One region of the Caproiciproducens galactitolivorans genome, then DNA from elsewhere that is predicted to be linked to it. Evidence: a T-box and tRNA genes for the amino acid it is inferred to sense, from the RefSeq annotation. Region 1 holds a T-box; the other holds one or more tRNA genes.

What was found. The T-box of region 1 lies ahead of tyrS (tyrosine--tRNA ligase). A T-box ahead of a tRNA ligase gene usually reads a tRNA of that ligase, here a tRNA-Tyr.
Region 2: it encodes a tRNA-Tyr, which carries the amino acid that the T-box ahead of tyrS (tyrosine--tRNA ligase) is inferred to sense. The anticodon was not compared.

Annotation. Positions count from the first base shown of each region.
Region 1 is NZ_JAJUFJ010000001.1:202,233-217,687, reverse strand. It holds gene yfmF (EF-P 5-aminopentanol modification-associated protein YfmF) at 1-778, shown strand, start outside; gene yfmH (EF-P 5-aminopentanol modification-associated protein YfmH) at 775-2,058, shown strand; gene lgt (prolipoprotein diacylglyceryl transferase) at 2,140-3,174, shown strand; gene folD (bifunctional methylenetetrahydrofolate dehydrogenase/methenyltetrahydrofolate cyclohydrolase FolD) at 3,193-4,047, shown strand; gene dxs (1-deoxy-D-xylulose-5-phosphate synthase) at 4,083-5,939, shown strand; gene P9B68_RS01025 (TlyA family RNA methyltransferase) at 5,936-6,748, shown strand; gene P9B68_RS01020 (NAD(+)/NADH kinase) at 6,735-7,607, shown strand; gene P9B68_RS01015 (arginine repressor) at 7,609-8,058, shown strand; gene recN (DNA repair protein RecN) at 8,063-9,739, shown strand; T-box leader at 9,777-10,015, shown strand; gene tyrS (tyrosine--tRNA ligase) at 10,068-11,297, shown strand; gene P9B68_RS01000 (YfhO family protein) at 11,419-14,079, shown strand; gene P9B68_RS00995 (ACT domain-containing protein) at 14,110-14,577, opposite strand; gene dapB (4-hydroxy-tetrahydrodipicolinate reductase) at 14,574-15,341, opposite strand; gene dapA (4-hydroxy-tetrahydrodipicolinate synthase) at 15,367-15,455, opposite strand, start outside.
Region 2 is NZ_JAJUFJ010000018.1:2,235-17,689, reverse strand. It holds gene P9B68_RS11255 (phosphoenolpyruvate hydrolase family protein) at 1-532, opposite strand, end outside; gene P9B68_RS11250 (hypothetical protein) at 843-1,085, opposite strand; tRNA gene P9B68_RS11245 (tRNA-Tyr) at 1,316-1,401, opposite strand; tRNA gene P9B68_RS11240 (tRNA-Thr) at 1,440-1,515, opposite strand; gene P9B68_RS11750 (hypothetical protein) at 1,814-1,891, opposite strand; gene P9B68_RS11235 (hypothetical protein) at 1,917-2,330, opposite strand; tRNA gene P9B68_RS11230 (tRNA-Lys) at 2,650-2,725, opposite strand; tRNA gene P9B68_RS11225 (tRNA-Gln) at 2,815-2,890, opposite strand; tRNA gene P9B68_RS11220 (tRNA-His) at 2,936-3,012, opposite strand; tRNA gene P9B68_RS11215 (tRNA-Arg) at 3,020-3,096, opposite strand; tRNA gene P9B68_RS11210 (tRNA-Gly) at 3,104-3,177, opposite strand; gene P9B68_RS11205 (ATP-dependent Clp protease ATP-binding subunit) at 3,249-5,531, opposite strand; gene P9B68_RS11200 (CDP-alcohol phosphatidyltransferase family protein) at 5,579-6,190, opposite strand; gene P9B68_RS11195 (CvpA family protein) at 6,207-6,725, opposite strand; gene P9B68_RS11190 (DUF5711 family protein) at 6,788-8,026, opposite strand; gene truA (tRNA pseudouridine(38-40) synthase TruA) at 8,029-8,778, opposite strand; gene P9B68_RS11180 (energy-coupling factor transporter transmembrane component T family protein) at 8,869-9,684, opposite strand; gene P9B68_RS11175 (energy-coupling factor transporter ATPase) at 9,677-10,543, opposite strand; gene P9B68_RS11170 (energy-coupling factor transporter ATPase) at 10,530-11,405, opposite strand; gene P9B68_RS11165 (class I SAM-dependent methyltransferase) at 11,429-12,292, opposite strand; gene glmM (phosphoglucosamine mutase) at 12,326-13,675, opposite strand; gene ruvB (Holliday junction branch migration DNA helicase RuvB) at 13,760-14,773, opposite strand; gene ruvA (Holliday junction branch migration protein RuvA) at 14,868-15,455, opposite strand, start outside.

The DNA.
Region 1 (15,455 bases):
GTACGGAATCAAGCGCTACGGCAGCAGAGAAGCGATTCAGAATCTGAAGCGCGAAGAGCTTACCGAAGCGTGGCTCTATTTGATTCACAACGCCAAAGCGGAGATTATGGTCTTAGGGGATTGCGACCCGGCTCCGGTTTACGAGGGCTTTTGTGAAGCATTCCAAAAGGTAGGGAAAAAATCCACAGTAGATTGCCCGACGAAAATCATAAAACAGGCGGATCGGGTGAAAGACGTTACCGATAAAATGGATGTCGCGCAGTCCAAGCTGGTTATGGGCTTCCGGACCCAGACGGCGATTCCCGATGAAAAAGTGGAAACATCGACACTAATGGCCTCTTTATACGGCGGGACGCCGAACTCTAAGCTGTTTTTGAATGTCCGTGAAAGGCTGAGCCTTTGCTATTATTGCAGCGCGTTGTACAATGCGATGAAGGGCATTATGCTGGTGCAAAGCGGAGTCGAAACAAAAAATATCGACAAGGCCCGCGAAGAAATTCTGGTTCAGCTTGAAAAAATTAAAAAAGGCGAATTTGACGATAGTGAAGTGGATGCGGCTAAGCTGAGCTTGAGCAACAGCTACCGCACACTGTCCGATTCACTAGGCGGCTTGGAAGCTTGGTACCTTTCTCAGACCTTCTCCAATCAGATCAAACGTCCGGAGGAAGCGGCGGCAATTGTTAATTCCGTCACCCGTCAGGAAATCATTGACGCGGCAAACCGTGTAACGCTTGATACGGTTTATCGTTTAGAGGGAAACGGGGAGGAACAAGTATGAATATTATCAAGGAGATTAAAAGCGACCGGGTCGGTGACCGATATTATGAAGTAGAGCATCCATCCGGGCTCAGAATTTTTGTTTATCCGAAAGAGAATAATAATTCCACTTACGCAGTTTTTGGAACCCGGTACGGGTCAATTGATATGTGTTTCAAGTCGAGTGATGATAGTGAGCCGAATAAAGTCCCCGCTGGGATTGCCCACTATTTGGAACACAAGCTTTTTGAAAGTGAAGACGGCGACGCTTTTGCACGCTTTGCAAAGACAGGCGCTTCGGCAAACGCGTATACTTCCTTCGATAAAACCTGCTATCTGTTTTCCTGTACGGAAAATGTATATGAATCTTTGGAAATCCTGTTGGATTTTGTCCAGTCCCCTTATTTTACTGAGCAGACGGTACAGAAGGAGCAGGGCATTATCGGACAGGAAATTCGCATGTACGACGATGATCCGCAATGGCGCGTAATGTTTAACCTTTTACGTGCGATGTACCATAATCATCCGGTAAAAATCGACATTGCCGGAACGGTTGAAAGCATTGCACAGATTACGCCGGAACTGCTTTACAAATGCTACAATACTTTTTATAACCTGAACAATATGGTCTTGTGCGTGGCGGGCAATGTGGAGGTCAATAAGGTTCTTGAACTTTGCGATAAAATGCTGAAACCTTCCAAGCATCTTTCTATTGACCGCATTTTTGAAAACGAGCCCGACGAAGTTGTTCAGAGCAGAATTGAGCAGAAGCTGTCCGTTTCCACAACGATCTTCCAACTTGGCTTTAAAGAAAAGGTTGGTAAAAATCGTGTTTCGGCGGAAGAAATCGCCCAAACGGAAATCCTGCTTGAATTAATGGCATCCGATTCTTCCCCGCTTTTCCGCAGGCTTCTGGATGCGGAACTGATCAATCAGTCCACTTTTGCGTATGAATATTTTGAAGGCCCTGGTTATGCGTCCGTTATTTTTTCCGGAGAATCCAAAGACCCGGATGCCGTTGCGGACGAAATTAAAAAAGAAGCGGAAAAGCTCCGCACGCAGGGAATTGACCCGGTCGCCTTTGAGCGTTCGAAGAAAGCAGTTTACGGGCGCCTTATCTCTTCCTTCAATAGTGTAGATAATATTGCAAATACGTTGGCTTCGCTTGCTTTTACTGGCCATGAGCTGTTTCATTATGTTGATTCGGTTTCACAGGCAGATATTGCTTCCGTCCAGGCGCGCCTGAATACACAGTTGCGGGCGGATTCATCTGTCCTTTCCATTGTTAAACCGATAGATTAAACTTAGCGGAATTCTGCCAATACTTCCCACGCGGAGATTGGCAGAAACGCTTAATTTTGCGCGTGGAGAATGGTGGAGTATATGTATCATGTTCAATTTCCCGGATTAGGCTTCCATTTTACAATTAACCCGATTGCCTTTTCGATCGGGTCTTTTTCGGTTAGATGGTATGGCGTAATTATTGCGGTAGGATTTTTACTTGCTTTTTCCTATGCAATGGCAAGCTGTAAAAAGTTCAATATTGATCAGGATAAGCTAATCGACGTGGTAATCCTTGGAATTATCGGAGGGATTATCGGTGCCAGAGCATATTATGTCATATTCGACACCAGCGATCAGTATTTGAGGAACCCGGTCAGCGCACTTTACATTTGGGAAGGCGGGTTGGCAATTTACGGCGGGATTATCGGCGGTATGCTCTGCGGTGCCCTGATGGCGAAACTCCGCAAAATCAGCATACCCGCTGTTTTGGATATCGCTTCGCTTGGCTTTTTAATCGGACAGGCCATCGGGCGCTGGGGAAACTTTGTCAACCAGGAAGCTTTTGGTGTTGAAACGAAACTTCCGTGGGGAATGGTCAGCGAAAGAACATATGCGGTGACCAATAATCCAGTGCATCCGTGTTTTCTTTATGAATCCCTGTGGTGTATTCTTGGTTTTGTGCTGCTACATATTTTCAGCCGCAAGCTTAGAAAATATGACGGGCAGGTATTTCTCCTGTATTTAATCTGGTATGGCGTTGGCCGCTTCTTTATTGAAGGCCTGAGGACCGACAGCCTGATTACGCCGGTTGTGCCTTTAAGAGTATCGCAGGTTGTTGCAGCCGTGACGGTTCTTGCGGGCGTTGTGCTGCTGATTATTTTCCGCAACCGCACTTCGCTTCTCGGGTGCGGTTCTGCAAAGGTAATGGAGCTGAACGCCATTGTGGATGAAGTTCCGGCGGAATGCATGGAAAGCGGCGCGGACGAGTTGGCAGAAAAGGATACAGAAGATGCGGAAACCCCTTCCGATTCAGATGAATCGGTTGGTGGGGAACCTTTCGCGGAAGAAACGGCGGAAGGTTCGGATAACGAAGGAAAAGAAGCTCCGGAAGCTTCGGAAACGAATACGAAATAGAAGAACGGAGGGCAGAGAATGGCTATTCGGATTGACGGAAAAGCAGTTGCGGAAAAAGTCCGCGCAAAGGTAGCCTTTGAAGTGGCAGAGCTGAAAAAACAGGGCGTTACACCCGGGCTTGCGGTCGTAATTGTCGGGGATGATCCCGCATCAAGGACTTATGTCAACAACAAGAAAAAGGCTTGTGCACAGGTTGGAATTTATTCCGAGGAATATGCGCTTCCCGCTGCCACTTCACAGGATGAACTGATGGAGCTGGTTGCAAAGCTGAATGTGAAAAAAGACATTCACGGGATTCTGGTTCAGTCCCCCCTTCCGAATGGTCTGGATGAGAAAGCAGTAGTGGAGGCGATTCATCCGGACAAGGATGTTGACGCGTTTCACCCGTCCAATGTTGGCAGGATTATGATCGGAAATTATCATTTTCTGCCCTGTACCCCTGCGGGTGTTATTGAGCTTCTGCGCTCGGAGAATATTGAAATTGCAGGGAAGAACTGCGTTGTAATCGGCCGTAGCAATATTGTCGGTAAACCGATGGCCATGCTTTTGCTTCATAATAACGGTACGGTGACAATTTGTCACAGCAAAACAAAAAATCTGAAGGAGATTTGCAGGAACGCAGATATTCTTGTCGCGGCGGTTGGAAAACCGAAGTTTGTAACCGCAGATATGGTAAAGCGCGGCGCTGCGGTGATCGACGTCGGCATGGACCGTGATGAAAACGGCAAACTGTGTGGCGACGTTGATTACGAAAATGTAGAGAAAGTGGCTTCCTACATAACACCGGTTCCAGGTGGCGTAGGTCCGATGACGATTGCAATGCTTCTTCAAAACACGGTAACAGCAGCCAAAAGTCAAAACTGGCTAAAATAAGCGTGCTTTTGGGTGCTGTCCAAAGAGGTTTTAGAATGGACAACCTTTTAGAAAAAATAAATTTTCCGAAAGATTTGCAAAACTTTTCAATCAGCGAGCTAAATGAACTCTGCAAGGAAATACGTGAAAAAATTATAAAAACAGTTTCCAACAACGGGGGGCATCTGGCTTCCAATCTGGGCGTTGTGGAATTGACCGTTGCGTTGCACCGGGTGTTTTATTCTGAATATGATAAAATTGTTTGGGATGTTGGGCATCAATCCTATACGCATAAAATCCTGACCGGCAGGCGAAAAGCCATTTCAACAATCCGGACAAAGGGTGGTCTTTCCGGGTATCCCAACCGCCAGGAAAGCCCTTATGATGCATTTAATGCGGGGCACAGCAGTACTTCTATTTCTGCGGCACTCGGCATTGCCAATGCAAAAATGCTGACCGGCGAACCCGGTCATGTGATCGCCGTTATCGGTGATGGCGCGCTGACCGGTGGCCTTGCCTATGAAGGCTTAAACAATGCCGGGCGCTTTAAAAAGAATTTAATTGTTATTTTAAACGATAATAAGATGTCTATATCCCGGAATGTTGGTTCCATTGCCCGCTACTTGGCTCATATTCGCACAAAACCGGGATATTTTCGGGTAAAGGGCAATGTGGAGAATGCTGTCGACAGTCTTCCACATTTAGGTAAACCGATTCATCGTTTTCTCTCCAAAACGAAGATGGCATTAAAACAGATTTTATATAACAACACCATCTTTGAGGACATGGGATTTTACTATTACGGCCCCTTTGACGGACATGATCTGGGAAAATTAATCGATGTTCTGGAAAATGCAAAGAATATTGATCATCCGGTGCTTTTGCACGTGCTGACGCATAAAGGAAAAGGTTATTCCTATGCGGAGCAAAATCCGGGAGCATTTCACGGGATTGCAAGTTTTGATATTAAAACGGGGAAATCCCAATTCACCGGCGAAAACTTTTCCAGTGTATTCGGAAACCATCTCTGCACCTTGGCGGCAAACGACAGCCGCATTTGTGCCATAACGGCCGCCATGCAGATGGGGACGGGGCTAACTGGATTTGCAAAACAGTTTCCCGAACGCTTTTTTGACACCGGGATTGCCGAAGAACATGCGGTGACTTTTGCGGGCGGGCTCGCATCCGGGGGCATGCACCCGGTTTTTGCTGTATATTCCACCTTTTTGCAGCGCAGTTATGACCAGATTATCCACGACGCCGCCATACAAAAGGTGAAGCTCACTTTTGCCATTGACCGTGCGGGCATAGTGGGCGAGGACGGGGAAACGCATCAGGGAATTTTTGACGTAGCCTTTTTAAACACAATTCCGAATATAACGGTGTTTTCTCCTGCGTATTATGACGAAATGTACCAGAGTCTTGATCTGGCAATCTATCATTGCAAAGGGATTTCTGCTGTACGCTATCCAAGAGGAAAACCCTTTTTTAAGCCGTACGACTTTGAAAGTACGGGAATGTCCTTCGATACTTACGGAGAGAAGGATGCGAAAACGGTTATTGTGACCTATGGAAGATTGTTTTCCTTTGTATGTAAAGCAATTTCCGATTTAAAACAGCATGGGATTTCGGTTCGAATTATTAAGCTGAACCAGATTATACCGGTTGACCCGGGCGCAGTTGCAAGTGCTGCAGACGCAGAAATGGTCTTTTTCTTCGAAGAAGGAATTCAGCATGGAGGAATTGGGGAGCATTTCAGCTACCTGCTGAATAAATTTGGATATAAAGGTAAATATTTTCTGCGGGCAATTACCAATTTTGTCCCGCATGCAACTATGCTACAGTCGCTTAACGCGCTTGGGCTTGACGACAAGGGCATGGTAAATATGATTCTAACGGAGTGCAAAAATTGATAGAGAAAAAAAGGCTTGACTGTCTGCTTTTGGACCTTGGACTTGCTGAAAGCAGGGAAAAAGCAAAAGCCATGATTATGTTGGGCAATGTATATGTAAATAACCAAAAATTCGACAAGCCGGGCACAATGTTGCCAATCGATACGAAAGTGGAAATCCGCGGAGAAAAGATGCCTTACGTCAGCCGGGGCGGCTGGAAGCTGGAAAAGGCGCTGTCTGTTTTCCCAATTGATTTGAAGGGGAAAATTGCGATGGACATCGGGGCTTCTACCGGAGGCTTTACCGATTGCATGCTGCAAAACGGAGCGAAAAAGGTATATTCGATTGACGTAGGCTACGGGCAGCTTGCGTGGAAACTGCGGACCGATCCCAGGGTAGTTAACTTGGAACGCACAAATGTACGGTATATCACGACGGAACAGGTACCGGATAAAGTGGACTTTTTCAGCGTGGATGTTTCTTTCATCTCGCTTTGTCTCGTCCTTCCGCCAGCAAGGGCCTTGCTGGCGGAGAATGCGCAGGCGGTCTGCCTGATTAAACCGCAATTCGAGGCGGGACGCGGAAAGGTCGGCAAAAAAGGCGTTGTAAGGGATAAAGGCGTCCATATAGAAGTGATTGATAAGATCGTCCATTTCGTATTAGAAAACGGTTTTTCCATATTGGGGCTGACGTATTCACCGATAAAAGGGCCGGAAGGAAATATTGAATATCTGATCTTTCTACAAAAATCCGACGAACCGGCTAGTGTCGAATTGGATATAAAAGGGATCGTGGAAGAGTCGCATAAGCAATTAAGTGGTGGTGACTAATTTGAAAGTAGCCCTCATTCCGAATTTAAGCAAACATAACGCTCAGCTCCACACACTGGAGGTCGTTCATAAGCTTCACAAATTTGGGGCGGAAGTCTTTATGCGTTCGAATTTGAAAAGTTGTTTTGCAAATTCAAGGATCACATTTTACGATGATTTTGACAAAATGATGTTCGACTGCGACGTGGTGATTGCCGTAGGCGGCGACGGAACGATTATTCATTGTTCCAGACATGCGGCGGTGGCGGGAAAACCGATTTTAGGCATTAATGTTGGACGGCTCGGATTTGTGGCCGAATTGGAAACGAATGAATTGGACAGTCTGAAGGATTTGGTCGATGGCGATTATGAAATCGAAAACCGGATGCTTCTGGAAATCCGGCTTGAAAATAACGGCCATAAAGAAACCTATTACGCATTAAATGACGCGGTAATCGCGCGGGGGGCGCTGTCCAGAATATTGGATTTTACCGTGCATTTCAACCGCAAGAATGTTTGCAATTACCGTGCGGACGGGTTGATAGTCTCGACGCCTACCGGCTCGACCGCCTATTCTCTTTCCGCCGGCGGACCGATCATCGATCCGAGTATCTGCTGTATTTTGCTTACGCCGATTTGCCCTCATTCCCTGTTAACCCGACCGGTTGTTTTCGGTCCGGATGCAAAATTGAGCGTTACGGCTACTTCCAACTATAACAGCGAGATTTTTCTTACCATTGACGGGGACACTTTTATTCAGATAGAGGATAACCAAAAAATTGATTTTTGCCGTTCCGAGCGTTCGGCAGGTATTATAAAATTAAAGGATAACAATTTCTATGAGGTTGTTAATAAAAAATTAACAGAAAGGAGAATTTGATTTGAAAGCACGACGACACGCAAAGATTCTTGAGCTGATCAATGCCTATACGATTGATACGCAGGAAGAACTGTTGCGACGCCTGCGGGAGAATGGGTTTGAAGTAACTCAGGCTACGGTCTCCCGCGATATAAAAGAATTAAGGCTGATTAAAACATTGTCCCCGGATGGGAAATATAAATATTCCGTAGGGCAGGAGAATACAAGGGACTATCCCACGAAGCTGTATTCCCTTTTGTCCGATTCTGCGGTACAGATTAATTTCGCCGGTAACATGGTTATTGTTAAGTGCTTAACCGGTATGGCACAGGCTGTCTGCGTGGCAATCGACTCCATGCACTTGCCGAACATTATCGGTACTCTTGCGGGCGATGATACAATCTTTATTGCTGTAAAAAATGAAGAACAGGCACAGCAAATGGTAGCCGAATTGAAAAAAATGGTTGGGTGATTGCATGTTGTCTCAGCTTTATATTGAAAATATTGCAGTGATTGAAAAAACCGGAATTGATTTTCATGAAGGATTGAATGTCTTAACGGGTGAAACCGGCGCGGGCAAATCCATTGTGATCGATTCCATTAACGCTATACTTGGCGTGAGAACGTCGCGCGAATTAATCCGTACCGGCGCTCATTCCGCCAATGTCACCGCGATTTTTTTGAATATAGGGGAACAGGCAGTACGACAGATGAACGAGCTTGGGTATGCGCCGGAGGAAGACGGGAGCGTCATGATCCAGCGTGAACTCCATATGGACGGCAAAGCCGTCTGCCGCATAAACAGCCGCCCGGCAACCGTATCGGTTTTAAAGGCAATCGGACCGTTTCTAATCAATATCCATGGTCAGCACGAAAGCTACGATTTGCTTTCTCCCGATTTACATATCCACTATATTGACCGGATGGGCGTGCCGGAAGATCTCATCCAAAGCTATCAGGATGCTTTTGAAGCCATGAATGAAATCAAAAAGAAACTGGACTCCACTCAAATGGATGAAGCGCAGAAAGCAAGGCAAATAGACTTATTAGCTTACCAAATACAGGAACTGGAAGCCGCCGACCTGCGCGCCGGGGAGCAGGAGGAGCTGAACCAGACGCGGACCAGATATTTGAATATGGAGAAGATTGTGGACTCGGTCAATACTGCAAAAGCCGCTCTGCATGGGGATGAAAATAGTGAAGGTGCTTTGGCCGCTGTTTCCGCCGCGGCGGGCGCTCTGGCCGAAGCGGAACGATATTATCCGGAACTCCATGAGCTGACGGAAAGAATCACGAATATTCAATATGAGCTGGAAGACTGCGGCGACGAAATCCGAAATCTAACGGACGGACTGGAATATGACCCGGGTGAACTTGACAGAATAGAAACAAGACTGGATGTTCTGTACCGGCTGGGGTTGAAATACGGCAGTACCGTTGAGGAAATGCTTGCATTCCTTGAAAATTCCAAAAAGCAGTTGGAGGATATTCAGCTTTCCGATGAAAGAACGGCTCAATTGACAAAGAAATATAACGAAAGGAAAGCACAGGCCGAAAAATATGCGGAGGAAATTTCGGCCTGCCGTAAAAAGACTGCGGATGCTTTTGTTATGAAAGTAAAAAAGGAATTGTGCTTCCTTGATATGCCGAACATTGATTTTAAGGTGGAACAGGAACGCTGCGAACTGAATTCTCTTGGCTGCGACAAGCTGCAGTTTTTAATATCGACAAATCCGGGCGAACCCGCAAAGCCGATTGCAAAAATTGCCTCCGGCGGCGAACTGTCGCGTATTATGCTTGCAATTAAAACGGTTTTGGCCGATAAAGACGATATTGATACACTGATTTTCGACGAAGTGGATACTGGCGTCAGCGGAAGTGCCGCCCAAAAGGTTGGGCTGAAGCTCCGCGAGGTTTCCAGAAACCGTCAGGTGATCTGTGTTACGCATTTGCCTCAGATCGCCGCTTTGGCAAATACACAATATCTCATTAAAAAGCATGTGAAGGATAATAAAACCTTTACCAATGTAACGGAATTGGATTTTGAAGGCAGAAAGCAGGAATTGGCACGGATAATGGGCGGCTCTCAGATTACGCCGCTTCTGCTGCAGAATGCCGAAGAAATGCTTGAAATGGCGCAGAAACAGGAATGAGGCTTGACAGAAGCAATTTGATTCGATATAATGCATATTAACAGCGATGAAGGGAAGAAGTACTCCGACCAAACGGCAAAGAGAGCCTGCGGGTGGTGTAAGCAGGAGCGTCAATCGGACGAAATACATCCCGGAGCTGCCGGGCTGAACGGTATCCATTAGGTCCGGCCGTGATAGCGCACGTTACAAGCGCGTGGGTATTATTTGTACCCGTGAGGCCGCATCTGTGAAGCTGCGGCGAACTGAGGTGGTACCGCGGTTATTTCCGCCCTCTGCAAATAAGCAGGGGGTGTTTTTTTACCCCCTGAAGAAAAATGGAGGAAAAAACATGGGAGTATTTGAAGAGCTCAGAGAGAGGGGCTTAATTGCCCAAATGACGGACGAGGAGAAAATTCGGGATCTTCTTGACAATCACAAAACGACCTTTTACATCGGTTTTGACCCGACGGCGGACAGCCTTCATGTCGGCCATTTCGTGCAGATAATGGTCATGGCCCATATGCAGCGCGCTGGGCATACGCCGATTGCCTTGTTCGGCGGCGGAACCGGCATGATCGGCGACCCGTCCGGAAAATCCGATATGCGAAAAATGCTGACAAAAGAGGAAATCGACCATAATATCGAATGTTTCCAAAAGCAGATGTCCCGACTGATCGATTTTTCCGATGGCAAAGCAATTATGGCAAACAACGGAGACTGGCTGTTGAATTTGAATTATATCGAATTCTTACGCGATATTGGCGTGCATTTCTCCGTAAACCGCATGCTTGCCGCAGAATGCTACAAACAGCGCATGGAAAGAGGCCTTTCTTTCTTTGAACTGAACTATATGATTATGCAGAGCTATGATTTCCTGGAATTGAACCACAGATACAACTGCCAGTTGGAGCTCGGCGGGGACGATCAGTGGAGTAACATTATAGGCGGCGTGGAGCTTCTCCGCCGTAAGGAAGGCAAGGAAGTTTACGGCATGACCTTTACCCTTTTGACTACCAGCGAAGGCAAAAAGATGGGCAAAACGGAAAAGGGTGCGGTTTGGCTCGATCCAGAAAAGACATCGCCGTTCGACTTTTACCAGTACTGGCGCAATATCGGGGACGCCGATGTGATCAAGTGCCTGAAAATCCTCACTTTCCTGCCGCTGTCACAAATCAATGAGCTTGCAAAGCTGCAGGGCGGTGAACTGAATAAAGCGAAGGAAATCTTAGCCTATGAAGTTACCAAGCTGATTCACGGCGAAGAAGAAGCGAACAAGGCGCAGGAAGGCGCGCGCGCGCTGTTCGGCTCCGGTGAGAATACGGATAACATGCCTTCCACCGATCTTACCGCCGCAGATTTTACAAATGGCGAAATCGGTGTTCTGGATCTTCTGGTAAAAACAAAGCTTGCTCCGTCAAAGGGAGAGGGGAGACGCCTGATTACGCAGGGCGGTATTTCTATAGATAATGAAAAAGTTTCCGAAACAACAGCAAAATTGACTTCCAAGGATTTTGAAAAGAAATATATTATTATTAAAAAAGGCAAGAAAATCTTTCATAAAGTAAATCTGGTTGACTGATTTCGAATCCAAGTAAAAAAGAAGCAGGTCCGCGCCTGGAACCAGGTGCGGGCCTTTTGATTGATTTTATGTAATTTTTTCCTTATAATAAGAGTATTGATTGTACGGAGGAAAACACAGAATGAAGAGAAAATGCGACTATCTGGCCGCGCCCGCAGCGGTAATGCTTCTAATGCTGTCCGTATTTTGTGTTTGCCAGATGTATCCCTTTGGAATGAATTCCCTTTCTTGGTGCGATATGAACCAGCAGGTAATTCCGTTTTTATTGGATTTTAAGGATATTTTAGCCGGCAAAGCAAATATGTTCCTGAACATGCAAAATTGCGGGGGCATGAACTTCTGGTGCGTTTTTCTCTTTTTTATTTCCAGCCCTTTCACATTTTTGGTGGCTTTGGTCGACAAGGCAAGCATTTACCAATTTGTCAATATTCTTGTCCTCTTGAAAATGATGACATGCGCGCTTACTGCGGAAATCTTTTTCAGGTACCGTTTTAAAAACCTCACGCCGATGCAGAGCACGGCCTTATCGGTCATGTATGCATTCTGCGGGTATACAATGTTCTATTACCAGAATCACGTATGGCTCGATATGATGTATCTGTTCCCGATTCTTTTAATCGGGCTGGACAGGCTGATCCAGAAGGAAAGGGTAGGGCTTTACATTTTCTCCTATACCGCCATGCTGACGGTTAATTTTTATTTGAGTTATATGGTCACGATTTTTCTCGTGCTCGCCTTTGGCCTATATATCTATTTTTTTGCACCGCGGGAGCGCAGCAGAAAAATCCTGCTGCTGTTTGAAATTTCCACGCTGCTGGTTGCGCTGCTTACGGCTGTCGTCTGGCTTCCGGCTTTGATGCAGTATGTTCAATCTGCAAGGACAGAGAATTTGTTTACCAGCCTCCGCGTGGGAACCTTCTTTACCCGGTTCGACACAACTCTGGTGGTAATCCTTTGCACAAGCGCCGTGTTTTCAGCGGTAGTAATGTATCTTCTGTTTGTAAAGAAGCAGACGGAAACTGCGGCTTTCTCCTTTTATATTTTCCTGCTTATGATGACTCCTGTCTTTATTGAACCGATCAATAAAATGTGGCATACGGGCAACTATCAGGCCTTTCCTGTGCGTTACGGATATATAACCGTTTTTTTCGGTCTGATCCTGCTTGCTGCCGTTATATCCGGTATCAATGAGGATATCCGTTTTTCCCATAGCCGCATGCTTCCCTTGTTTGGCGCCATGCTGGCGGTCGCGGCCGTATTTATCGCGGAATGTCTGATCCTTTACAAGGATTATCACACGGTCACGGTTTATACTAGAACCCTATGGGGGAATAGTGAAAGCCTGCGCTTGCTGCTCGCATTTTTCCTTACGGCGGCGCTCGCATACCTCGTCCTGCTCCTTCTTTACCGTTACCGGCAGATCAGCAAGATGGCCTTTTCCGTGTTGCTTTGCATGCTTGTGCTGCTTGAAGCGGTTTTTCATTCCAGCGTTTATATCGCCTCCGCCGCACACAGCGAAAGAAACGCCCTGCCGGTTATTGATCTGGACGGCAAAATTCAGGATGACACACTTTACCGCGTAAAAACAGAGAAAAAGTACTTTGACGTTAATCTTGTCGGCGGGATAGGGTATAATACACTAAGCCATTATACATCGCTGACAAACGAAAGCTTCCTGTATACGATGAAAAAGCTGGGCTACTCCTCTTATTGGATGGAAGTAAATTCAAACGGGGGAACAAAGCTGACGGATGCGATTTTAGGAAATAAATACACGATTTTTCAACCTATCGATTTACAGGGGATGAGTGACATCGTGTATGAAAATGATAAGTACGTAATCGTAAAAAATGAGATGACGCTCCCGGTTGGATTTGTAATGGATTCCAATTCAATAGAAACCCTGAAAAAATTGCCCGACACTTCCCGGCTGAACCTTCAGCAAACAATTTTCCAATCCGTTTTTCATACCAATGAAAAGCTTTTTGTAAATTACCAACCGTCGGTCAAAACGAACATCGAATATCAATACAATAAGAATCGATACAGCCTGACATTTCAGGACAACAGTAAGGCCGGCATGCTGATTTACCGCATTCCGGTCAAAGAGAAACAAACCTTATATTTTGACTGCTTCGACAAGCTTTCCAATAATTTGATTGAGCATATCAATTCTAGCTTCAATGTTTTTGTAAACGGGAAGCTGGTTGAGGAAAATTACCCCAGTCAGCCGAACAATGGCCTTTTGGCGCTCGGAACCTTCCAAGATGAAATGGTGGAAGTGGTAATCGAAGTATTAAAAGAAGTTGACGCGAAGTCCTTTGGCCTTTCCGGATTAAAGGACGATGTGTTAAAACAGGCGGTCGGCAGAACCACGGCGGCACAACTGAAGCAATACGGGAATCAAATTGTCGGAACTGCAACCGCAAACGACGATCATTCCTGGCTTTTTCTGCCGATTACCGACGATGCCGGTTTTACTGCGGAGGTAAATCATAAAAATACGGAAATTCAGCGTGTGTTGGGTTCTTGGATGGCTGTGAAGCTGCAAAAAGGGGAGAACCAGATTGTTCTTTCCTATCTTCCGACTGGTTTTAAGACCGGTTTGCTCCTGTCCGCAGCGGGAACCCTCTTATGCATTGTTTGGTACCGTTTTCTGAAAAACGGCAGTTACCGCCGGATACAGTTTCTGGAGCTTTCGGGGGCTTTTGCGTTTATACTACTCCTTTTTGCCGTTCTGTTTGCCGTCTACTTGTTTCCGTTGGGTGTTTACTTTTCCTAATAAAAACAGCCTGCATTTTGCAGGCTGTTTTTATTTAGTAATATGCATGGCCTTTTCTATTTCATGAAGAGTCTGGTCAAAATCTGCTGCGGTAATCAGCAGGGAAATATCCACCTCAGACGTTGTAATCAAGCGAATATCCGTATCGATTTTTGCGGCAGCATCGAACACCTTCGCGGCCACGCCGGGGGTTTCCTTCATTTTCTGATCATAAACGGATATTTTACAGTTACCGCTGCTTACAATCGTTTTAATATTGGAAGTATCGCGCAAATTGGATGTAAAAGACAGGATTTTATCCAAGTCATTATCGGAAATCGTAAAGGAAATGGATGTGAACGCTCCTTGTGTCGGGGCAAGCGAAATCATATCCACATTTACGCCGCAGTCCGAAATTTTTTGGAACAAATCCGCTATAAAGGAAAATTCCGACGGGCAATTCTGCAGGGTGACTAGTGTAATGTCATTGACGGTGGTAATAACCGGCTCTAAATTCATGAGGAACCCTCCTTTTTCAGTAAATCAGACATATTATAAAGTCCTGCGGGCTTACCGACCAAATAAACGGCTGCGTTGACCGCGCCCGCCGCAAAAATGCCCTTGGATTGGGCCGAATGCGATAGTGTGATAATCTCCTGATCCCCGGCAAAAATCACTTCGTGTTCACCGACAATCGTTCCTCCGCGGATGGAATGAATCCCGATTTCCGAGGGATCCCTCTTTTTGCGCTGTGAATGCCGGTCGTACATATAATGCGTGTTTTCTTTTAAAACGGAGGAAATCCCATCGGCAATCATTAACGCGGTACCGCTCGGGGCGTCGATTTTCTGGTTATGGTGTTTTTCAACGATTTCAATATCAAACCGGCCCCCCAAAGCTTTCGCTACCATTTTGGAAAGTTCAATGAGCAAATTCACTCCGAGCGACATATTGCCTGAATAGAATACAGGAACCTCTGCGGACACACGTTTCAGCGCTTCCACCTGTGCGTTGTTATAGCCGGTTGTACACAGGACGAGCGGCGTTTTGTGAATCTGTGCAAATTGGAGAAGAGAGGACAGGAGCGCCGGATTTGAAAAATCAATAATTACGTCCACATCCACGTTAATATCCGCTGGTTTTGCGAATACCGGAAAATCATGTTTTACTTCTGTATTTATATCTATTCCGCCGACGATTTCGCAATCATCTCGCTGGGCCGCGCAGGAAGCGACTTCGCGGCCCATTTTCCCATTGCATCCGCCGACAATTATCCTTGTCATTTTAACGTTCCTCCGAACAGGTGTTTTATTTTACCAAATTATATTTTTTCATGATCGCGGTCAGTTTCAAAAGCGCCTCATCGCTCATAACTGTTAACGGCAAACGGCAGTCGC
Region 2 (15,455 bases), on a different contig from region 1:
CTGCGCCCGCTTCTAACATTTGCTCTGCCTGCACTACATCGAAAACGAAGGCCAGCGTAAACATGTCCTGCTTGTGGGCAAGCTTGATGGCTTCTATCTCGAGAGAGTAAGAGAGACCTTCTTCTTCCAGCGCTTCACGAAATTGCCCGTCGATGAGTCCTATAGTAGGCCAATTGTTTATTCCATCGAAACCAGCGTTCTTGATTTGTGTTATGTAATTTTCCAAATTGATATTTGGGTCGGTGGCATTGATGCCAAAAAGGATGGGAGTCTTTGGCATGAGCGGCATAAGCTCCCTGGAAGCGAAATCCATAACAACCCAATTGCTGTTCGAATAACAAAGGTAACTGGCCAACGAAGCACGGCCGGTTTGCCGAAAGCGGCCTGCACTTAGTGCGAGAATGAGGTCTGCGCCACCCAGTACGCTGCACTTAGTAGTCATGCCGCTGCCTGCAGCCACCCCGATAATATGCCCATTCACCTGTATCTGTGCATTTAGTCTTTTTATGATCTCCTTCCGCTCGATTTGCATATCAGCACCTCCAGCACAATAAAGCCGCACAAAAATATTAGCTGTTTACAGAAAAATTTGTCTCTATTATAAAATTATATGTACTGTTTAATCAGATAAATATGTCATTATATATTATTTTTATGTTGTTTCTTAATCTATCTACAAAACGGTTTTTGCAAATGGGATTCGAAACATGCCGGATAAGCAAACCCTCCGTCCATTTGGCGATGCGGATTTGCTACAGCAATTATGCAGAAACAATTTCACCCAATCCATATTTTGTGAATTGGGTGAAATTTGAAGATTGAAAAGAAATTTAAATTGTCCTTTAGAACACCCCAAACTGCCTTGTAGAGTCGCCGCCCAGACGGATTCCGGTTTTTACATCAAGACGGACGGACACATGGGTGAGCAACTTGTTCTTGCTGTCATACACGTCATACATAATGTAAACCGTACCATTTTTTCTGCCGGTTATTTTATAATTTCCGTTTGCCTGCTTTGTCACGCTCGCAATATTGGGATTGGTGGAATAAACTTTTACCGAAGTTCCCCGGGGTTCCGCCGCCAACCGATTTCATAATTGCCGTTGATCGGCATGGTGTAGCTGTGGTATCAAGCAGAATGGAATCGCCCATGAGCCTGTATCATAGCGAACAGCATAGTGTAAGTGAGAATGAGTGACAGTACTTTTCCGGTAATCATTTTCATACCTTGGATTCTCCTTCGTATCGGATATTATTTCAATCTTTCAGCGCATAGCAAAACCCGCATGGTTATTAGACCATGCGGGTTTTCATCTGGTGGAGGAGGATGGATTCGGACCATCGAAGCTATAAAGCAACAGATTTACAGTCTGCCCCCTTTGGCCACTCGGGAACTCCTCCATATATGGAGTTTTGTTTCCAAAACTCCTTTTAACGCTTGGAGCTGGCAGACGGACTTGAACCCCCGACCTGCTGATTACAAATCAGCTGCTCTACCAACTGAGCTACGCCAGCATTTTCACAGCGCTTATGTATAATACCACGTTCTTTACCGAATGTCAAGACTTTTTAAGAAAACATGTCACAATGTATGAAACGGGGCGCGAACATGCGGAACGCAGAGCAAATATAAAAAATTTATGGGCAAAAAAAAAGCGAATGGTGAAAGCAAGAATGTGGTCTGAAGCATGATATCGCAAGGTGTTTAACATCTGTTTTAGCAAATTAAAAAATGCGCCTGCAACAGTTCTATTGGACTGTTCCCGATTGAACAGACAAAGAAATAAAAGCCCTGTCGCAGAATAGCTCAGATTTAGGCGGTCTTGCTCCGTATTTCGGACGGAGTGAGGCCGTTTTTCATGTTAATACGCTCATAATTGTAAAATTGCACATATTCAGCTACTGCCTGTTCAACTTCAGCGCAACTGGAAAACTTGGTACGGTATTTTTCGTGGCCTGCCTTTAGGAAGAGGTATATACCCGTTGGCAATCAAGCACGCCTTCCAATGTTGGCGGCTGACCAACTGTTTGATTTGATATTTTGTTAGTCCGTAGCTTTCTCGTATTTCTCGGTTCGTTTCTCCAGATGCCTTTCGACGGAATACTTCCTCGCTTAACATTTCTAATTTTGTATATTTTCTGGGCATAAAATTACCTCCTGTTGTACTTTCCATTCTACAACAGGAGGTCTCTTTTTTCACTGTCTGTTTTCTGGGGGATAGTCCATTTAATTTAAGGAGGTACTTTTCATCGTTTTCTTTCAGCTTCTTTTGCGAAAATGTTTCAATATTGTTGACAAAATCTCTGATGGCTTTATCCGTTATAAGCATGCGGAAAACTTTCGCCTGCCGGGACGGAAATTAGAAGAATCTATCCTGCAGCTTTCTGAGCTGGTACACCAAGGAAGAAGCATCCAAATCCACCATGTCGTAGGTGATGACTTCGCCCTTCTTGACATCCTGCCGATTGCTCTGTTGATATTGAACGTTATATCTTCCAACCAGCCGAAAAAAGCAAATGAAAAGATACCATAAAAGCGGTAGTAACCGACGATAAATCAGCACAAATCAGCATATATTTTGACAAAAAGAAAACCCACACAAATTACTGAAATGTTCAGCATTTATGCAGGTTTTCTCTGTTTTTGTTTGGTGAACCATCGGGGATTCGAACCCCGGACACCTTGATTAAAAGTCAAGTGCTCTACCGACTGAGCTAATGATTCATATCCAACTTATATATTATACCAGTTTTCGATACTGGTGTCAACAATTAATTTGCCTGTCCGCGTACAAAGCCCGCAGACAGGCGTTTTGGCTGGGCTGGCAGGATTTGAACCTACGGAATGACGGAGTCAAAGTCCGTTGCCTTACCCCTTGGCTACAGCCCAATATGAAGCGCGGAACTCTCAGCATGTCCGCGCCAAATTTTTATATGGGGTGGAAGATGGGATTCGAACCCACGGTCTCCAGTGCCACAAACTGGCGCTTTAACCAGCTAAGCTACATCCACCATCATATGGCGCGCCAAAAGGGACTCGAACCCCTGACCTACTGCTTAGAAGGCAGTTGCTCTATCCAGCTGAGCTATTGGCGCAAAGCCATGGAGCGAGTGATGGGAATCGAACCCACACAACCAGCTTGGAAGGCTGGAGTTCTACCACTGAACTACACTCGCATTTTAGCGACGGCTATTATTTTAGCATAGTTCAGTGGCAAATGTCAATACGAAATTCAATTTTCCTTCATTTATTTTAAAACATCCAGCCGAATTGCATTTGAATCATCCACGGTCACCGATATGCCGGTAATCGCATCTGCGTAATTCTCCACAATCAGGGAGGCGATTCGATCCTCCACTTCGCGGCGGATTAAATTGCGAAGATCCCTGGCGCCGCTCTTTTTGCCGAAAGCATGTTCCGCCAGCCACCGGGTCGCCCTGTCGTCATAAACCAAACGGATACCGCGTTCTTTCAGGGAATCCACATACTCATCCAGCATGAGATGGGAAATCTTCTCATAATCATTTACATCCAGCGTGCGGAATACGATGATTTCATCCACACGGCTCAAAAATTCGGGGCGCAAAAACTCCGACAGCGCCTTCAAAGCCTTTTCACGGGTAACATCGGATTCGTTTTTGGTAAATCCGAGCGTCCCTTCCTTTTTCTCGCTTCCCGCGTTGGAAGTCATCACAATTACCGTATTCTCAAAGTTCACGGAACGGCCGTGCGCGTCGGTAATATGGCCTTCATCGAGTATTTGCAGCAGAATGTTCATCACATCCGGGTGCGCTTTCTCGATTTCATCAAAGAGCAGGACGGAGTACGGGCGGCGGCGTACCTTTTCGGTAACCTGCCCGGCTTCGTCATAACCGACGTAACCCGGAGGAGAACCGATAATCCGGGAAACCGAATGCTTCTCCATGAATTCGGACATATCGAGCCGTATAAGCGTCTCTGGCGTGTCAAATAGCTCTTTGGAAAGCACTTTCACCAATTCGGTCTTTCCAATGCCTGTGGGGCCTACAAAAATAAAGGAGGCCGGCCTGCGGCGGGGGCTGATCTGCACCCTGCTGCGGCGGATCGCCGCGGCAACAGCCTTAACGGCTTCCTGCTGGCCGATAACCTTGGAATTGAGGACATCCTCAAGATCGGAAAGCTTTTTCAGCTCATTTTCCTGTATCTTACTGGCAGGAATACCCGTCCAAAGCTCAATCACCCGGGCGATATCCCTTTCCTCCACCTCTGCGCCAAGCGCTTTGGGGGCCAGTTCCTTTGTTTTTTCTTCAAGGCGGGAAATGTCCGTACGGATGACGGCCAATTTTTCGTAATCCGGCTGCACATCCTCCGCGGTCAATTCCTCTTCCTCTTCCCGCAACTTTTCCAGCTCGAAGTTCGCTGCGTCGTAATCCGCCATCGAAATATTGCGCAGGGCGGCACAGGCACAGGATTCGTCGAGAAGATCAATTGCCTTGTCGGGGAGAAAACGGTCGTTAATATATCGTTCGGAAAGGATAACCGCCTTGCGCGCAATTTGCTCCGACACGTGCACGCGGTGGTACGCTTCATAATAGGATTTGATCCCCATCAGCACGTCGACTGTCTCTTCAATGGATGGTTCGGCAATGGTTACCGGCTGGAAACGCCGTTCCAGAGCCGCGTCCTTTTCAATATATTTCCGGTACTCAACAAAAGTAGTTGCACCGATGACTTGAATTTCCCCTCTCGAAAGCGCGGGTTTCAGAATGTTGGCGGCGTTCATAGAGCCTTCCGCGTCGCCCGTACCGACAAGGTTGTGTACTTCATCGATAAAGAGGATAATATTGCCCTCGGCCTTTACCTCATCAACCAGCCCTTTAATCCGGCTTTCAAACTGACCGCGGAACTGTGTCCCGGCTACCAGAGCGGTCAAATCGAGCAGGTGGATTTCCTTCTTCATCAGCCTTGCGGGAACCATCCCGTTCGCAATCCGCAGGGCAAGGCCTTCCGCCACCGCGGTTTTACCGACACCCGGCTCGCCGATCAGGCAGGGGTTGTTTTTTGTACGGCGGCTTAAAATCTGAATCACGCGGGAAATTTCTTTCTCGCGCCCGATGATATTGTCAATTTCGCCGGCTTTCGCTTTCGCGGTCAGATTGGTGCAGTAAGCGGTCAGGTGCTTGCGCTTTGTCTTGCGCTTGTCTTTCTTTTCCCTTTTTTCTGTTTCATTGTCCTGTACCTTTTCAGGCGTATTTCCGCCGGTGGAAAAAATATTCTGCAAGAATGGAAAAGTCGCAGCGCCCCCTGGAATGAATCCATCGCTGCTGCCATCGTCCTCGTCATTCGGGTTGGAAGCCATCAGTTCGTTCAGCTCCGATTCCATCGCTTCCATCTGCTCCTCGGTAATCCCCATTTTTTCCATCAGGTCGTTTACGGGTTTAATTCCGAGCTCTTTTGCGCATACAAGGCAAAGCCCCTGGCTTTCCCTGGAGTTTACTGTCGGCGAAATAAAAACAACCGCCGGCCTTTTGTGGCATCTCGAACACATCATAGGAATAACTCACTTCTTCTCTTTCAAAAAATATATCGATAGGTCAGTTATTTGCGGAATGCTTTTTTATCCATTACCTCGTTGAAATCAATCGCGTCCTTCGGATCGTCGGAATGAAGGATCGACTGAAAAATTTTAAAGTACTGGATAAATGCGTATATCATAAATGCGGCTGTAATCGACAGCAAGGAAACGGTAACGGTCATATTTTCCATGTGCCAGATCCCCTTCATCGCGACAATAACAGCAAAGGAAATATAAAATAGAACCGTTGCAACCTTCCCGTACCATTTGGAACCGGTGGGCCTTTTTTTCTTTTTAATCAGAAGGCACGCCGCAAACACCATTAAAATCTCTTTTACGACGAAGATTCCCAGTAACGGAATAAGAACCGGCTGTTCAATCGCCAGACAGACCGCAACCGCTCCCTGCGTCAGCTTATCGGAAAGCGGATCCAGCATCTGCCCCAATTCCGTAAACTGATTGAATTTGCGGGCAATCAGGCCATCGAACATATCCGAAAGTCCGGATAAAATTAATACGACACCTGCGGGTATCAGCTCATCGCGCATAAAATAATAGACAAATGGAATGATAAGCAGAATGCGCAAAACCGACAGCCCGTTTGGTATATTAATATTCTTATTCCTGTTTTTCATTCACATTAACCTCATTCTAAATTTCCGCCTGATACAGCAAATATACCGGATTTATCGTATCCGCATACTTGTAAATACTTGACTGGCTGATATCCTTTTCATGAATCTGCGGGAATTTCGCCGAAATAAACGGAAGCACAAAGCGTAAAAGCGCACAAAGCACCAGCACAAGCAAAACGCCCTTGCAAAGGCCGAAAACACCACCAAGCAGAGAATTTATTGCGTGGAGCACCGGAAGCCTGCACACTGTGTCAAGTGCCCGGGCCGCCATTTGCACCAGAATCTGAAGGACAATGAAAACAACAAGTATTGATATCACCTTAACAAATGTGCGGTCAAGCGGAGTTACCGCCTGCTGTTTATTCAAATACCCGCAGACCACCGCGGTAACATAATCCGACAGCGCAAAAGAGGCGGCAATTGCAAAAAAATAGCCGACCAATTCTGCCAGAGAGCGCACCAGTCCTATTCGAAAACCCGATACAACCGAGCAAAGGGCTATCATGCAAAGCAAAATATCCAATACGGCGCCCATCTTTTCCTCCAAATGCATTGTTTCAAATTAATATAGCACAAATCAGAATTAAGCACAAGGACTCATTTTGCGCTGGCGTAACGAATCTCGGATACTCCCAGAATATAGACTGAAGTTTCGTTATGCAGGGAAATCGCCCTCGCGTCACTTCCGGCGGCACAGCTTCCGGCCGGTCTACCCGTTGAGGCGGAGTAAAACCGCACTTTCCCCTGTGAAAGAGCCGCCGCAGTATCACCGTAAAGGGACACCGACACCGGATCCTGTTCAAGCGTATTGTTTGCCGTTACGCTGCCAGAAGCGTTCAGCACGACCAGTCTTCCGCTTTGGGTGTTTCCGAAAGCAGAAAGTCCCAAGGCCGTCCGGCCGCTATCCATACAATATGCCTTTAACTGCATCCCTTGATAATCATAATCTGTTTTTGTACGGCTGCCAGCATCAATGACCGAAGTCAACCGGTCGCCGACAGCAGAAACGGTGTCTTTATCGCTCCATGAAATATCGAGCATCATATTTTCCGCATATGCGGCGACAGGCGTAACCGTCTTATTCTCGTTAAAGTCGAAAAGGTATACCGCGGAGTTCATCCCACCGTCCTTGGTGCCCACGGCGGCAACCGCGGCTTTCGTCCCGTCGTAGTTCAGCGCAACGGCGGCCGGGTAATAATCGGAAAACCAATAGCGGAACATTGCCTTGTTTTTTGTATTGTAGGCCGTCAAGCAGCCTAGGTAGCCGTCCGCTTCCGTAACCAACGCGTAGCGCCCATTTCCCGCAAGCGCCCCCGCCAGAATATTCTTCTGTGCCGTACTTTTCACAAGTGTGCCGCTCTGGCTTTCCAGCTGATATCCCTTTCCGCCGAGATTATAAATTAAAATACGGTTCCCGCTCACCTTCATCACGGGCTGTGAATAACTGTGCTGCCGGCTGCTGACTGCTTTCGCCGTGGAATTCAGCACAGTCAGCGCGGTATCGCTGAGAACATAGATTTCCTTGTTTACAGATTTAAAATTCCCAACGGCAACAGAATTGCCCACGATTTTCGACGGAAACCCGTCCCCGATGCCCATACCGACAACGCTGTCGTGCACCCAGTCCAGCACATTTTCAGGGGTCAGATTACTTCGGTTAAACCAAACGAGCATCGAAACTACGCAAAGAATCAGGATGACAATGATTTTATAGACCCAGCGCGGAATACGGGGCTCCCGGTGGCTGCGCCGGTTCCTTTTCCGCCTTTCTTTCTGAGGAAGATGTTTGGCTGTGTCTATCTCAACTGTATCGTAACGCCGTCCCGCGTCGCCCATGCTCACTTCACATCCTCATAATAAACATGATTTAAATACAGGCCGCAGGGCGGCGCGGTCGGCCCGGCTGCTTTGCGGTCTTTGGCTTCGATAATCCGGGGGATATCCTCCGGCTGAAGCTTGCCCTGCGCCACACGCAGAAGGGTTCCCACCATTATACGGACCATATTGTAAAGAAAACCGTCGGCAGCTACCGTAAAGGTAACCATGTCGCCTTCCCGCGCACACTCCGCTTTCGTAATCGTACGGACAAAATTCCCGCGTTCACGCGCGTCCATTGTGCAGAACGAGCTGAAATCATGCGCCCCCAAAAAGTGGGCAGCGGCTTTGTTAAGCTTGTCCAAGTCAAGCGCATACCAGTAATGCAGCGCACGGTGATTCAAAAAGGGGTTGCGTACAGGATTGTTCCAGATTTGGTAAACATATTCCTTGCCGATGCAGGAATAACGCGCGTGAAAGTCGGGCGAAACCTCCCGGCAGTCCAGCACCGCGATATCCTCGGGAAGGAAATGGTTCAGCGCGCCCAAAAGCCGCGCGCAGGGAATGGTATGCTCTGTTTTAAGGCTGACGCAGTATTCCCGGGCATGCACGAACGAATCCGTACGGCTGCAGCCCTTAATATCCGGTTTTTCATGAAGCACCCGGACAAGGGCTTCCTGAAATACCTGCTGAACGGAAACGGCGTTCTGCTGGATCTGCCAGCCGTGATAGCCCGAGCCGTCGTAACAAATGGTCAGCAGAAGGTTCCGCATAACACCGCTCCTCTCTGAAATTTTGTCCAGAACGCCATTCTACCGAAAAAACTGTTCCAGTATTTGAACAGATCTTAAATAAACCATAAATTAATGCAGAACCGCCGGAAAATACAGGTTGCAGGCAACAACCGCCGCACAGACAACCATTGAAACAACAACCGCCACCGCGTCCAACGACGTTGCATGCAGCACCTTCATTTTGGTTCGGCCCTCGCCGCCGTGGTAACACCGGCATTCCATGGCCATGGCAAGGTCATATGCCCGCCGGAACGACGAAACGAAAAGCGGAATCAAAATCGGGATGAGCGCCCGGATGCGCTGCATGAGCCCGCCGCTTTCCATGTCGGCGCCCCTTGCCTTCTGCGCACTCATGATTTTATCGGTTTCTTCCAGAAGGGTGGGTACAAAGCGCAGCGCAATCGTCATCATCATGGCGATTTCATGCACCTTGACGTGCAGCAACTTCAGCGGCTTCATAATCCGCTCCAGCGCGTCGGTTAGCTCGGTCGGGGACGTGGTAAACGTCAGGACGGAGCTAAACAGAATCAGGCTGATGATGCGGATGGTAACAAAGACCGCGTTGGCCACCCCGCCTGAGGTAATCTGGATACCCCCCCAGCTCCACAGCACGTTTCCGCTCCCGTAAAACAGGTTCAGGACGGAAGTAAAGATCACAACGAATAAAATCGCTTTCAAGCTCTTGAAATACTGGCTGAGCGGTACGCCAGACAAGAGAAGAATACCGAGAATCAGCACCGACATCGTCAGCAGCCCTTCGAAGTTTGAAGCGACAAAAATAAATACAATATAAACAAAGGTAATAATAATTTTCACACGCGGGTCAAGGCGGTGAATAAAAGATTTTCCCGGAATATATTGACCGAGCGTAATATCCCTAATCATGGTTCCGGTTCCCCTTTCCCAAAAGCGGTATCAATTCTTTTAAAGCCTGCTCGACCGTCAGGGCGGTTCCCACCGGGTACCCCTTCGCCTTCAGTACCGCCATGATTTTTGTTATCTGCGGTACGCGAAGCCCCATTTTTTCCAGCTCCCGGTCGCACGCGAACACGTTTTCAGTTGTATCAAACATCGCCGCATGGCCGGCATTCATCACAAGCACGCGATCCGCTGTGCGGGCGATATCTTCCATGCTGTGGGATACCAGCAGGATCGTATTGTGCCGCGTTTTATGATAGGTGACAATCTGGCTTAACAGCACGTCACGGCCGCGCGGGTCAAGCCCCGCCGTGGGCTCGTCCAGAATCAGGACATCCGGGTCCATGGCAATCACGCCGGCGATCGCCACGCGGCGCTTCTCCCCGCCCGAAAGCTCAAACGGGCTTTTTTCAAGCAGTTCCTCTTTTAGCCCGACAAATTCGGCGGCCGCGCGCGCCCGTTTCAGAATTTCGTCCTTGCCCAGCCCCATGTTTCCCGGACCGAACGCAATATCCTTCAGTACGGTTTCTTCAAAGAGCTGATGCTCCGGGTACTGGAACACCATCCCCACCTTGAAACGTACGCTGCGGATTTTCTTCGGATCCTCCCAGATGTCTTTCCCGTTCAGGAGCACCGTACCGCTTGTCGGGCGCAGAAGGCCGTTCAACTGTTGAATCAAAGTGGATTTTCCCGAACCGGTATGCCCGATAACGCCGATAAACTCACCTTGCTTAATTGCGATATTTATATTTTCAACCGCAGTTTTCTGGAACGGCGTTCCCTGTCCGTAGGTATAGGTTAAATTCTTTGTTTCAATGATCGCCATAAGCTTCTCCTACTGTAGCTTTCTTTAAAAGCGGTTCCAGCGCCGCGACACATTCCTCAATCGTCAGCGGACAACCCGGCAAATCAAATCCGACCGCCTTTAAACGATAAGCCAGTTCCGTTACCTGCGGTACATCCATCTGATGCTTTTTCAGCAGTTCCACCTGTGAAAACACCTCTTGGGGGGATCCTTCTGTGAGGATGCGGCCGCTGTCCATCACGATAACCCGGCCGGCCTGTACGGCCTCGTCCATATAATGCGTAATTAAAACAATGGTAATTCCTTTTTCCCTGTTCAGCTTGTGGAGCGTGTCTAGAACTTCCGTACGCCCGCGCGGGTCAAGCATGGCGGTAGGCTCGTCCAGCACGATGCAGTCCGGCTGCATGGCGATGATGCCCGCGATGGCAATACGCTGTTTCTGGCCGCCGGACAGCTTGTACGGCGCGTTCAGCCGGAAATCGTACATTTCCACCGCTTTCAAGGCTTCGTCCACCCTGCGGCGGATTTCCTCCGGAGGAACGCCCAGGTTTTCGGGCCCAAAGGCCACGTCCTCCTCAACCACGCTCGCAACAAGCTGATTGTCCGGATTCTGTAACACAAGGCCGACGCGGCGGCGGATTTCATAAAGGACACTTTCGTCCTGCGTATCCATTTTATCAACATATACCTTTCCGCCGCTCGGCAACAGCATGGCGTTAAAGGTTTTCGCGATTGTGGATTTTCCCGAACCGTTATGCCCTAAAAGCGCTACGAATTCGCCCTTGCGGATTCCCAGCGAAACGCCGCGGAGCACCTCGTGGCGCTCGGCGGCTTCCGGTTCGTCATAGCTGAAAGTGATATTTTCCGCATTGATATAATCCATTCCAAATCCTACCTGTTTCTCGTTTATCGGCTCTCCCAGATCGCGGTGCTTCCGCAGGGAAGAACCAGCCCGCTCCGGGTAACCGGCAGTCCGATTTCGTCCGACGAAATCCGGCCTCCGAATTTTTTCTGAATCAGCACGCCCAGAAGGTATTCCATAACCGCCGGGGACAGCCCCGTCGTATAGGAGTTTAAAAGGAAGAACAGCGGATGTTCCGAAAGGATCGGAACGCATAGCTCCACCAGCGAGTAAAGCTGTTCCTCCAGCTTCCACACTTCGCCGTTCGGGCCGCGCCCGTAGGAGGGCGGATCCATAATAATGCCGTCGTACGTATTTCCTCGCCGGTGCTCCCTCTGCACAAATTTAACGCAGTCGTCAACCAGCCAGCGCACAGGGCAGTCGGAAAGGCCGGAAGCGGCGGCGTTCTCCTTCGCCCAGGCAACCATTCCTTTGGACGCGTCCACATGGCAGACCGACGCCCCCGCCTTTAAGCAGGCAAGGGTTGCCGCACCGGTGTAGCCGAACAAGTTCAGTACTTTTACCGGACGGTTGGCGCTTTGGATTTTCTTCATTACAAAATCCCAGTTCACGGCCTGCTCCGGAAAAATGCCCGTATGCTTAAAGCCCATGGTCTTGAGCTGGAACGTCAGCTCGCCGTACTGGATTTTCCACATTGGCGGTACTTTTTTCATTTCCTGCCAGCTTCCGCCACCGGTGGACGAGCGGTTGTACCGGGCGTTTGCCCCGCGCCACAGCGGGTCGTCCTTCGGCGTATTCCAGATAATCTGCGGGTCGGGCCGGATGAGGATGACATTTCCCCACCGTTCCAGCCTTTCGCCCGCGGATGTGTCGATCAGTTCATAATCCTTCCAGTTTGCAGTTCTCAATTTGATACCTACTTTTTCTTTGATTCCGCCTTATTACGCCAGTCTTTCCCGAATCACGTCGGCTACGGAATTCGCCAGCGCACTAATATAATCCGGATCCTCGCCCTCGATCATAACGCGGAGCAGCGGTTCCGTTCCGGAGGGGCGCACGACGACGCGGCCGTTTTCGCCCAGCTTCTTCTTTGCTTTATCGATCGATTCCTTTACCTTATCATCAGTATAGAAACGAAGCTTGCCCTCCGCGCTGACGCCTACATTGACCATAACCTGCGGGTAGCGCGTCATCAGGGTGGCAAGGCTCGAAAGCTTCGCCCCCCTGCGGTGTACGATGCTCAAAAGTTGCGCGGCGGTCAATTCTCCGTCGCCCGTTGTCGCAAAATCAAGGAAGATGATATGCCCGCTCTGTTCGCCGCCAAAGTTGTAGCCTTCGAGAAGCATTTCCTCCAGCACGTAACGGTCGCCGACCTTTGTGGCGGAAAATTTCAAGCCGTTGTCGTCGCAAAAGCGGTTAAAGCCCATATTTGTCATGATTGTGCCGACCACGGTGTTTTTATTCAGCTTGCCGCGGCTTTTCAGATCCGCGGCACAGATTGCCATCAGATAATCGCCGTCCACCAGCTGGCCCTTTTCATCGACCGCAAGGCAGCGATCCGCGTCACCGTCAAACGCAACGCCCGCGTCCAGATGATTTTCCTTTACAAAGGTCATCAGGCTTTCGATATGGGTGGAGCCGCAGTTTTCATTCACATTTACTCCGTTCGGCTGGTTCGCCAGCATATGGCATTCGGCGCCCAGCTCGGTAAACAGCAGTTCCGCCGTACGGCTTGCGGAACCGTTTGCGCAATCAATGCCGATTTTCATGCCGTCCAGCGCAAAGGGGACGGTACTTTTAATATGATCTACATAATCGCGCACGGTATTCTCCGCCACCGACACGCTACCGATATCGCCGCCGATCGGGCAGGCCGGCTTCTGCGCATGGTCGAGCACGATCGCTTCGATCTGCTCCTCCAGCGCGTCCGGAAGCTTGTAGCCGTCGCCACTGAAAATTTTAATCCCGTTAAATTCACAGGGGTTATGGCTGGCGGTTAACATTACGCCCGCGTCCGCCTTGTATTTTCCAACCAGATAAGCGACCGCCGGGGTTGGGACAACGCCGAGCTGCACAACATTTGCGCCGACGGAGCAAAGCCCCGCGGTTATGGCGCTTTCCAACATATCGGAAGAAAGGCGCGTATCCTTTCCGATCAGGATCTTGGGGTGGCGGCGGTTGTTATCGGTCAGCACCATAGCGGCCGCGCGGCCGATGTTCATCGCCATTTCGCAGGTCAGCTCGCTGTTTGCAATTCCTCTGACGCCGTCTGTACCAAAAAGTCTTCCCATACTATGAACAACTCCCATTATTGATAAATATAAATTTGAAAGCGGCAACTTTTTCCGCCGCCGGGAACCAGTATTTTCTATGGATTAGAACAGCTTCTGCTGACCATCCTCACAGGAAGCCGGGGTTAACCCCAAATGCAGATACGCCGCTTGCGTGGCACATCGGCCGCGCGGGGTCCGGTTTAAAAATCCAATTTGCATCAGATAGGGTTCGTAGATATCCTCAAGGGTAACAGCTTCTTCGCCGATCGCAGCCGCAAGGGTTTCCAGCCCGACCGGGCCGCCCTTGTAAAATTTAATCAGCGCGTTCAGCATGCGCCGGTCGTTCGCATCCAGGCCGATTTCGTCAATCTCCAACCGGTCCAAGCCCTCTTTCGCGGACTCATACGTAATGACGCCGCCGCTGATAACCTGTGCAAAATCGCGCACGCGCTTCAAAAGCCGGTTGGCAATACGCGGCGTGCCGCGCGAACGCGAAGCAATTTCTAGAGCGCCGTCCGGTTCAATAGGGATATCCAGAATACTTGCGCTCCGGGTAACAATCTGCGCCAGCTCCTGCGGGGAATACATCTCAAGCCGGAGCACAACGCCGAAGCGGTCGCGCAAAGGCGCGGAAAGCTGCCCGGCGCGGGTGGTCGCACCGACCAGCGTAAACTTTGGAAGCGGCAGATGATAAGAAGCCGCCATCTGCCCCTTCCCAGTAATAATATCTAGTGCGTAGTCCTCCATCGCAGGGTAAAGGATTTCCTCCACGCTCCGCGACAGGCGGTGCACTTCGTCGATAAACAGAACATCGCCCGGGTTCAGGTTCGTTAACAAGGCAGCCAGATCCCCCGGCTTTTCAATTGCAGGTCCGGACGTAATGCGAAGGTTCACATTCAGCTCGTTTGCGATAATCCCCGCAAGAGTGGTCTTTCCCAGTCCCGGCGGGCCGTAAAGCAGCACGTGATCCAGCGATTCTTTCCGCTGCTTTGCCGCTTCAATAAAGATCGCAAGGTTTTCCTTCACCTTTTGCTGCCCGATATATTCTGAAAGCACCTTCGGGCGCAGAGGGTTTTCAACCTCGGCGTCCTCGGGAACGTACTCCGGCGCAACCATCCGGTTTTCAAAATCGTAATCACTTGTGTTTTCATCGTAATTCAATTTCCGGTTCTCCCTCCTTGAAAAAGGGGATTCCCTCTTTGATCATTCTTTATTTCATGCCGCCGCCCATTGCTTTCAGCGACAGGCGGATCAGTTCCTCCACGGGAAGAGCCGAATCAAATCCCGCCACCACCGCAGCGGCCTCTGTGGGCGAATAGCCAAGCACCGTCAGCGCATTCACCGCCGCATCCGCGTTTGCCGCGGCGGAAACCGGGCCCGCAGGTGCAAAACCGGCCGACCCCGTCTGCAAACCTTTCACTTTATCCTTCAGTTCAAGGGCAATGCGCTGCGCCAGTTTTGGTCCCACGCCGTTTGCGCGGGTAAGTGCCTTGCTGTCCCCGGTCGCCACCGCCGCAGCGACCTGTTCCGGAGTCAGTTCGGAAAGAATTGCCAAACCAACCTTCGGCCCTACGCCGCTCACTCCCGTAAGCATTTTAAAGCAGTTAAGCTCCCTCAGCGTTGCAAAGCCAAACAAATCCAGCGCATCCTCGCGCACATTCAAGTGCGTGTACAGCAGAACCTGCTCCCCGATTTTGGGCAGCGCGCGCTGGGTGCTGAGCGATGTCAGGCATTTAAACCCGATCCCGCCGCACTCTACCACGGCAACACCGGGTTCCATATGCGTTAAAATTCCTTT